DNA from 2 places in the Rubrobacter sp. M3-4 genome. Region 2 is predicted to be linked to the other one. Evidence: riboswitches for the same ligand, from Rfam matches in the RefSeq annotation. Region 2 holds a riboswitch; the other holds the start of a gene.
What was found. A riboswitch is a leader RNA that binds a small molecule or an ion and turns the genes downstream of it on or off. The one in region 2 is predicted to bind cyclic di-AMP.
Positions count from the first base shown of each region.

Region 1: linked by a shared signal. The riboswitch ahead of AC6EKW_RS02535 (APC family permease) and the one ahead of AC6EKW_RS13715 (hypothetical protein) in region 2 are both predicted to bind cyclic di-AMP.

Region 1 is NZ_JCBAJP010000002.1:43,935-48,114, forward strand. It holds gene AC6EKW_RS02525 (ornithine cyclodeaminase family protein) at 1-541, shown strand, start outside; gene AC6EKW_RS02530 (alpha/beta fold hydrolase) at 597-1,478, shown strand; cyclic di-AMP (ydaO/yuaA leader) riboswitch at 1,816-1,979, shown strand; gene AC6EKW_RS02535 (APC family permease) at 2,019-3,962, shown strand; gene AC6EKW_RS02540 (DUF924 family protein) at 3,955-4,180, shown strand, end outside.
Region 2 is NZ_JCBAJP010000015.1:3,538-7,717, forward strand. It holds gene AC6EKW_RS13705 (putative hexosyltransferase) at 1-616, opposite strand, end outside; gene AC6EKW_RS13710 (alkaline phosphatase family protein) at 613-2,133, opposite strand; gene AC6EKW_RS13715 (hypothetical protein) at 2,342-2,626, opposite strand; cyclic di-AMP (ydaO/yuaA leader) riboswitch at 2,632-2,793, opposite strand; gene AC6EKW_RS13720 (LLM class F420-dependent oxidoreductase) at 2,851-3,765, opposite strand; gene AC6EKW_RS13725 (LLM class flavin-dependent oxidoreductase) at 3,762-4,180, opposite strand, start outside.

The DNA.
Region 1 (4,180 bases), on a different contig from region 2:
CGCCCGGCGTGATGCAGCTGTGCTCGCGATCCTCGGGGCCGGCGCACAGGCACGCAGCCACCTGAAGGCCCTCGGGTTGGTGCGCGACTTCCGTGAGGTGAGGGTGTGGAGCCCGCGCCGGGCCGGGGCGTTCGCCGAGGAGCACGGCATCGTGGCAGCGTCCTCGGCGGAGGAGGCGGTGCGGGGGGCGGACGTGGTGGTGACGGCGACGACTTCGCCCGATCCTGTGCTCTTCGGGGAATGGCTCTCGCCGGGAGCGCACGTGAACGCGGTCGGCGCACCCCGCCCCGAGTGGCGGGAGCTGGACGACGGGGTGCTGCGGCGGGTAACCCTCTACGTGGACTCGCGGGAGGCCGCCATGCAGGAGTCGGGAGACGTGAGGGCCGCCGGAAAGATCTTCGCCGAGATCGGGGAGGTCGTCGCCGGGGTGAAGCCGGGTCGGCGGTCGGGAGAGGAGATCACGCTGTTCAAATCGGTAGGGCTGGCAGTGGAGGACGTGGCGACGGCGGAGCTGGTCTGGCGCAGGGTGTCGGACGGATGAGAAGGTGTGGCCGGGGAGGAGCGCGTGCGGGCTCTATCGTACGGGAGGGACGAGGGTGACGTCTGATCTTTGGCGGAGAGAGCTGGTACACGGCGAGGTCGGACTCGCCGTCTGGCGATCCGGGGAAGGAGACGACCCGGTGGTGTGCCTGCACGGGATAAGCGCGCAACACCGCTCGTTCAACGCGCTCGCGAGGCGTCTCGCCGGCAGGCGGCCGCTCATCGGGGTGGACCTGCGGGGCCGGGGGGACTCGGAGAAGCCCGGTCCCGGCTCCTACGGGCTCGAGGCCCACGCGCGCGACGTGGTGCGGGTGCTAGACCATTTCGGTCTGGAGCGGGCCACGCTCGCCGGCCATTCGATGGGGGCGTTCGTCGCGCAGAGGGTGGCGCTCTCGCACCCCGAACGGGTGCGGGCGCTCGTGCTCCTCGACGGTGGCTGGCCGCGGGTGGAGGGGCGGGAAGAGCTCTCCGGCGGGGTCTCCGAGGGGCTCGCCCGCTCCTTCAGCCGGCTCCGTATGAACTTCGAGAGCCCCGACGATTACCTCCGGTTCTGGTATCCGGAAGAGGGGGTGACGATGCGGGATCTGCCACCGGAACTCGCCGACTACTACCGCTACGACCTGGAGGAGGTCGAAGGTGGCTACCGGCCCAAGGCCTCTTTAGTGGCCTGTACGGAGGATGCGGAGGACGTTGCCCGCTCGGCGCTGACCACCGCGGAGATGAGCCGCATCTCGTGCCCGGTCGCGCTGGTGCGCGCAGCGGAGGGGTTCTTCCCGGGGAGCGCGCCGCTCATCCCCGAGGAAGTGCGACGTCAGATGGAGGACTCGTTCGACGTGAGAGGGTCGATCCTCCTGGAGGACACCAACCACTACACGCTCATGTGGGAGCCGGCCGTCGGCCGGTGGGCCGGTGTGCTCCTCGAAGGCTGGACGCGCTAGAGCAGGCCTTTGGCCTTGCGGCGGCGGGTGCGCAGGACGAGGTGGTAGACCGCCGCGGCCGAGAGCACGAGGATCAGAACGGCGCTCGCGTACCACTCGGTTTGGGCGAAGAGCGTCGCCAGCGCCGCGAGCGGGTATATGCCCTCCCGGCCGAAGGCGCGGCCGCCCGGAGGCCAGCGGGCTCTGTTTGTTCTCCTCAGAAACGACGTATCCGTCTCCTGTGGCTACATGCTGACCAAACACGCACCTTCCTCCCGATGCGCCACCACCCGAACCGTGCCGCCCGGTTGACAACCCCCTGGTGCGGGGGTATACCTCCGGGAGCCATGGACGAAAAATCAGATCTTCGCCGAACCTCCGGCCGTCGGAGAGCCGGGGGACGGGGGAACCACGGGGTAGGACGGCTGGTCCTCCCCGGGGTGAATCGCCGCAACGGCGTAGGGCTTCTCTCTTCCGGTCCGAACCCGACAGCTAACCCCGCAGGCGCGAGAGGAAGGGAATGATGCGAATCACCTTGCGGCCCGCCTGCAGCCTTCCGAGATGATCAGGGCCACTCGCTCCAAGGGACATTCCTCGCGGTTCCGCACCTGGCTGCTCGAGAACCGTATCGAGGAGATGCAGGGGCCGCACATCAAGGAGGCCCGCGAGCAGCACCCCTGGTGGCAGGTGGTGTGCCTGACCGGGGTGGACTACTACTCGACGCTGGGGTACATCCCCGGCATAGCAGGACTCGCCGCGGGAGCGCTCTCGCCGATCGCGACGATGTTCATCGTCCTGCTCACGCTCTTCGGGATGCTCCCCGCCTACCGCCGGGTCGCCTACCACAGCCCGCACGGGCAGGGCTCGATCGCGATGCTCGAGCACCTGCTCTCGTTCTGGAAGGGCAAGATCTTCGTGTTGTGCCTGCTCGGGTTCGTCGGCACGGCGTGGATGTTCACGATAACCCTCTCCGCTGCCGACGGTGCGACGCATCTGGCCGAGAACCCGATAGTGCCGTCTTTCCTGCACGACAAAGAGACGGCGATCACGCTCGTGCTCCTCGCCATCCTCGGCGGGGTCTTCCTCAAAGGGTTCCGCGAGGCCATAGGCATCGCGATCGTGCTCGTCTTCTCATACCTCTTCCTCAACCTGCTCATCGTCGTCTTCGGCTTCTACATGATCCTCCAGCACCCGGCGTACCTCTCCCACTGGAAGGACGCCCTGTTGCACGGCTACGGAAACCCGCTCGACATGGTCGTCGTCTCGTTTCTGGTCTTCCCGCAGCTCGCGCTCGGACTCTCGGGGTTCGAGACCGGCGTCTCGATGATGCCGCTCGTGAAGGGCGACCCCGGCGACGACCCGCAGCGGCCCGCCGGACGCATCCGCAACACCCGCAAGATGCTCACCACGGCCGCTTTGATCATGAGCTTCTTCCTGATCACGACGAGCTTCGTCACCACGGTCCTGATCCCGCACAGAGAGTTCGAGCCGGGCGGCAAGGCCGCGGGCCGGGCGCTCGCCTACCTCGCGCATCAGTACATGGGCAATACCTTCGGGACGATCTACGACATCTCCACGATCACGATCCTCTGGTTCGCCGGAGCCTCGGCGCTCACGGGGCTTTTGAACATCGTGCCCCGCTATCTGCCGCGCTACGGGATGGCCCCGGAGTGGGGGCGGGCGGTAAGGCCGATGGTGCTCGTCTTCAGCGCGATAGCCTTCGCGATAACGCTCGCCTTCCACGCCGGGGTGAACGCGCAGAGCGGTCCGTACGCGACGGGCGTGCTGATCATGATGACCTCGGCCGCTCTGGCCGTGACGGTCGCCATGCGCCGGCAGCGCAGGCACAGGCCGACGCTCGTCTTCGGGCTCATAACCCTGGTGATGCTCTACGCCGACGTCGAGAACATCCGCTCCCAGCCGAACGGGATCGTGATCTCGATACTGTTCATCGCGGCGATCATCTTCGTCTCCCTCGTCTCCCGGGCGTTGCGCTCGACAGAGCTGCGACAGGAGGACATAAAGCTGGACGAGGCTGCCTGGAGGTTCATCGAAGAGGCGCTCTCCTCGGGTGAGATCCACATAATCGCCAACCGCCGGCAGGCGGGCGACCGTCGCGAGTACGAGCTGAAGGAGCGTGAACAGCGGGAGGCGAACCACATCCCGCGGGAGGTTCCGGTTCTGTTCCTGGAGGTCGACGTGGCCGACCCCTCGGAGTTCACCGACGTGATGGAGGTGAGAGGGGTGAGGGTGGACGGCTACCGGGTGCTGCGGGCGGAGAGCTCGAGCGTCCCGAACGCGATAGCTGCCTTCCTGCTGTATTTGAGAGACGAGACCGGCGCGAAGCCTCACTGCTACTTCGGCTGGACCGAGGGCAACCCCCTGGTCTACCTGGTCCGCTACATCCTCTTCGGCGAGGGAGACATCCCGCCCGTGACCCGCGAGGTGCTGCGCGAGGCGGAGCCCGACCCTGGGAAACGTCCCGCGATACACGTCGGTGGATGAGTTGGACCGCCGGGAGGAGATCCTGCGCTTCTGGTTCGGGGAGAGCCGGGAGTTCCGCGAGGAGTGGTTCGGGGGTGGCGAGGACTTCGACCGTGAGGTGAGCGAACGGTTCCGCGCCGACTACGAGCTGGCGGCTGCCGGCGGGCTCGGAGACTGGAAGGGGACGCCCCGCGGCGCCCTCGCCCTCATCCTGCTGCTCGACCAGTTCCCCCGCAACA
Region 2 (4,180 bases):
GCGGCACGACGAGGAAGACCCCGGCCTCGCGGGTCGCCGAGGCGAGCGCGGCGAGAATGCATCCCAGGAGCAGGTTGCGCCGCAGGCGCGCCGCCCAGAGAGCCCCGGACGAGAACGCGAGGAAAAGCCCCTCCGAGTAGGCGGCGTTGAAGAAGAAGCTCGTGGGGAAGAAAGCCAGGACGAGAACCGAATTGCGCGCCACCTTCTCCCCCCAGCAGTCCTCCGCGAGACGATAAACGAAGTAGAAGCCGAACAGGGTGGCGACCAGCGAGATGAGCGTCAGCGCCACGCTCAGGTTCTCCAGCGTCGGCCGGGCTCCCGAGAACCGCACGACGGTCCGCGCCAGAAGAGGTGGCAACGGGAAGAAGGCCGTCTCGGGGGGAAGGAAGCGCTCGTACCCGTGGGCGGCTATGTAGGAGTACCAGATCCCGTCCCACCTCGCCCAGATATTGGTCACCAGGTGGTGCACGGGACGAGTGTCGGCCGGGCCGGGGCTCGGTCGGAGGAGCCCGGCGAAGATCGCCCCGGAGGCGAAATACAGCGCCCGGCTCGCCAGGAACACGAGCCCTACGAACCCGGCCCCGCCAGAGGCAAACCTCCGGAGCCGCTTCTTCACCCTCGGCTCCACCTCGGACGCGGGCTCACCAGGTCGGTCCTAGGGTGGGGCGGCAGGATGAGCGGTGGACGAGGCTTCTGGTTGAAATTGAAGTCCCGGACCAGGTTACCGAGCTGCGGCATCGCCTCTCTCACGTCCGGACGCGGGTCCGGGCGCCCGTCGGTTTTGGGGTTGAGCCGCTGCCCGCCCAGGAAGCGGTCTTCGATGAACTTCAGATAGGCGTCGAACGAGAGCGTCTGGTGGTCTATGTATCCGCGCTTCGCGTAGGGGCTTATGACGAGCCCGGGGACCCTCAGACCGTAGCCCATCTTATCCACCTTGGGGGGCACGACGTTGTCGTAGAAGCCTCCCCAGTCGTCCCAGGTGAGGAAGATCGCCGTGCTCTTCCAGTCCGGGCTCCTCATCGCCGCGTTGATCACCCGGGTGACGTAGGCCTGCCCGTTGCTTATGAGCGCCGGGGGATGCTCGCTGTTCTTGCCGCTCGGGACGAGCCAGCTCACCTGCGGGAGACGCCCCTCCCTCGCGGCCCTGAAGTAGGCGCTGGTGCTCTGGATGTTCCCGAGCTGATGGTCCTGTCTGACCGTCTCGAAATGCGGCAGCGGGTTCCAGATCCCGGGGGTCTTCGGGCTCTGCATGGTCCTGTGGCAGAACATCTGTCCGTCGGGACAGTCGGGTTCTGCGCCCCTGGCCACGTAGTAGCGCCAGCTCACGTGGTATTTGTGCAGCAGGTAGGTTATGTCGGTCCAGGCGTAGTCCGGCTGGTGTAGCTTTCCCCCGCGCCTCTGAACCGGGGGGACGGCACCAGGGAAACGTCTCGCAAAGTCCAGAGGTTCCTCCGGGCGCTGCAGGGCGCTGCGGCAGCTCATGGGGTTTTTGTTCTTGCACACCGCGGACCACGCCGAGACCGTATACAGGTGTGCCGGAAGGCTCCAGGAAGCATTCGACTCGAACATGTGATCCTGCAGGACGAAGTTGCGGGCGTAGGCCCAGTAGTTCGGGATCTCCCGCGCCGTGTGGTAGCCGACGACGTCTGGAGGGTTGTCGTGGGTTATGTGGGAGCAGTGGGGGTTCAGCGGGCTCTTCTTGCACAGCCGGCTCTCCCCGGCGAGCTGCTGACGGATGAAGCCGTTCATCCTGCCGCCGTTTATGTCCTTTCGGGCGTCCGTCGCGGTGTGAGGCCCACCGAGATCCCGGTTCTTGCGGTCGTGGAAGGGCCGGATGCAGTGTCCCAGTCGCGGGTCCGGGATGCAGACCGCCGGGTGCCCGTTCTTCATCGGGATGCCGTCGGCACCGGGGTAGGTGCCGAAGTAGTTGTCGAAGGAACGGTTCTCCTGCATGATTATGATCACGTGCTTTATCTTCTCCAGCCCGGGCGGTGCGCCAGGCGCGAGCGTCCCCGGGGACGTCTGGCCGGTGACCTTCCCCGACCCGGAACAGGCCGCCAGGACGAGCAGCAGCGCGGACAGCGCGGCGATCGGCGAGATCACCCTTCGCGAGACCCTCAGCCAACATCCCATGCTACGCCAGCCCCTCTCTCATCTGGTGGGATACCTCTTCCTGCCGACCCTCCAGCGGGAAGATTTCCTCCTATTAAGTCCGGAGGTTGAGAGAATTCTGAGAAAAGGGCGAAAGGCTGAAGAAAGCCGGAGGTGATCCCCCCTGCCCGGGGATCACCTCCGGCGAGAGAACCTTCGCGGGCGACCCGCGCTCAAGACCCCGACGAAACTACAAACGCCGGCGGAGACTCGAAGGATCGAGCTCCCCCGAGACGAAGGCCCGTTCGAGGCGGTTGCGGCTGGCCCGCACCAGCTCGGGGCAACGCAGGATGTCGCCTATCTCCCGCTGCGAGCAGTTGCGCACCACGTAGTCCTCGTGCACTATCTCGTGCAGCGGAGCGCCGTCGTTTATCCGGTGGACGACGTAGTTGAGGACCTTCTCCTCCCGCTCGGTGTGGGGCCTCTCCTCACCGAGCATCATGCGCCGCAGGAAAGAACGCCTCTGGACCGACACTCCTCTTCCTCCTTCTTCGGCGCCTGCGGGGTTAGCTGACGGGTTCGGGCCGAAAGAGAGAAGCCCTACGCCCCGCTTCGAGGCGATTCACCCCTCGGTGGGCCTAGGCCCGCCGGATCGGGTCCCCCGCCTCCCGGTGCCACCCGGGAGCTCGGCGCTTCTGGCACCACTTCTTACAACCCGCCGGTATACGCCCGAAAAGAGAAGTTGTCAACCGGCGGACGCTACGCCAGCAGAGCGTGGGCCAGGACGCGCCATTCCCTGCCGAGACCGGCCCCGGGCCGGTCGGTTATCACCTGCACGCAGACGTGGTCCGCCCCCGCGTCGAGGTGCTCGTGCACCCGTTCTCTTATCCTGCCCTCGTCTCCCCAGGCGACGAGCGCCTCCACGAAGTGGTCGCTGCCCTCCCCGGAGAGGTCTTCTTCGGTGAAGCCCTGCCGGAGCCAGCTGTTGCGGTAGTTGGGAAGCCTGAGATACCGGCTTAAGTGCGAGCGGGCGAGGCGCAGAGCCTCCGTCCGGTCCTCCGTGAGGACCACCCCCTGCTCGACGGCGAGGAGCGGCCCTTCCCCGAGGATCCCGCGGGCGTAGGCGGTATGCTGCGGGGTTACCAGATAAGGATGGGCGCCGTCGGCGAGATCTCTGGAGAGCTCGAGCATCTTCGGGCCGAGCGCCGCGAGCAACACGGGAGCCTCCCGTTCAGGTCCTACGGCGTCGAACCGGGCCCGGCGCATGTCCTCCAGGTAGGAGCGCATCGTCGCGAGCGGCGAGCGGTAGTCGTGGCCGCGCATCTCGACGAGCGGCCGGTGGCTCACCCCGATCCCGAGGACGAACCGTCCCGGATACGCCTCGGCGAGCGTCTTCGACGCGGCGTTCGTCGCCCACGCGTCACGGACGAAGATGTTGGCGATTCCGGTGGCGATCTGGATCCGACTGGTTGCGGAGAGCAGTATCGCGGCGGTGGTGAAGATCTCCCGTCCGGTCGCCTCTCCGAACCATAACGCCCCGTAGCCGAGCTCCTCGGCCTCGGCCGCGGCCTCCCTCGCCCGGGAAGCGGGCAGATAGTTGAGGATCGAGGTCCACAGCCCCACCTCGCCCCCGAGCACCGAAGGGTCGGGGTATCTCCGCTCCGTCCGGCTCATGTCCGCTCCCGTCCCCCGGCCGGCGCTCCCGCGAGCCCGAAGACCTCCGCGAGAAGCTCGTAGGAGCGCAGCCGCGCGGTGTGGTCGTAGACCATCGTCGTGACCATGAGCTCGTCGGCCCGGGTGCGCTCCGCGACCTCCTCCATCCTCTCCCTGACCCTCTCGGGGGTGCCGATGATCTGCATCGAGCGGTACGCCTCGGCGAGGCGCCTCTCCGCCGGTGTGTACTCGTGAGCCAGGGCCTCTTCCGGCGTGGGGAGCGGCCCGGGCCGGCCGCTGCGCATCCTGACCCAGGCGAGCTGCATCGAGGAGGCGAGCTCCGCGGCACGCTCCTCGCTCTCGGCGCAGACGACGGAGACGGCGAGTATCGCCGAGGGACGCTCGAACTCCTCCGAGGGCTCGAAGCTCTCTCTGT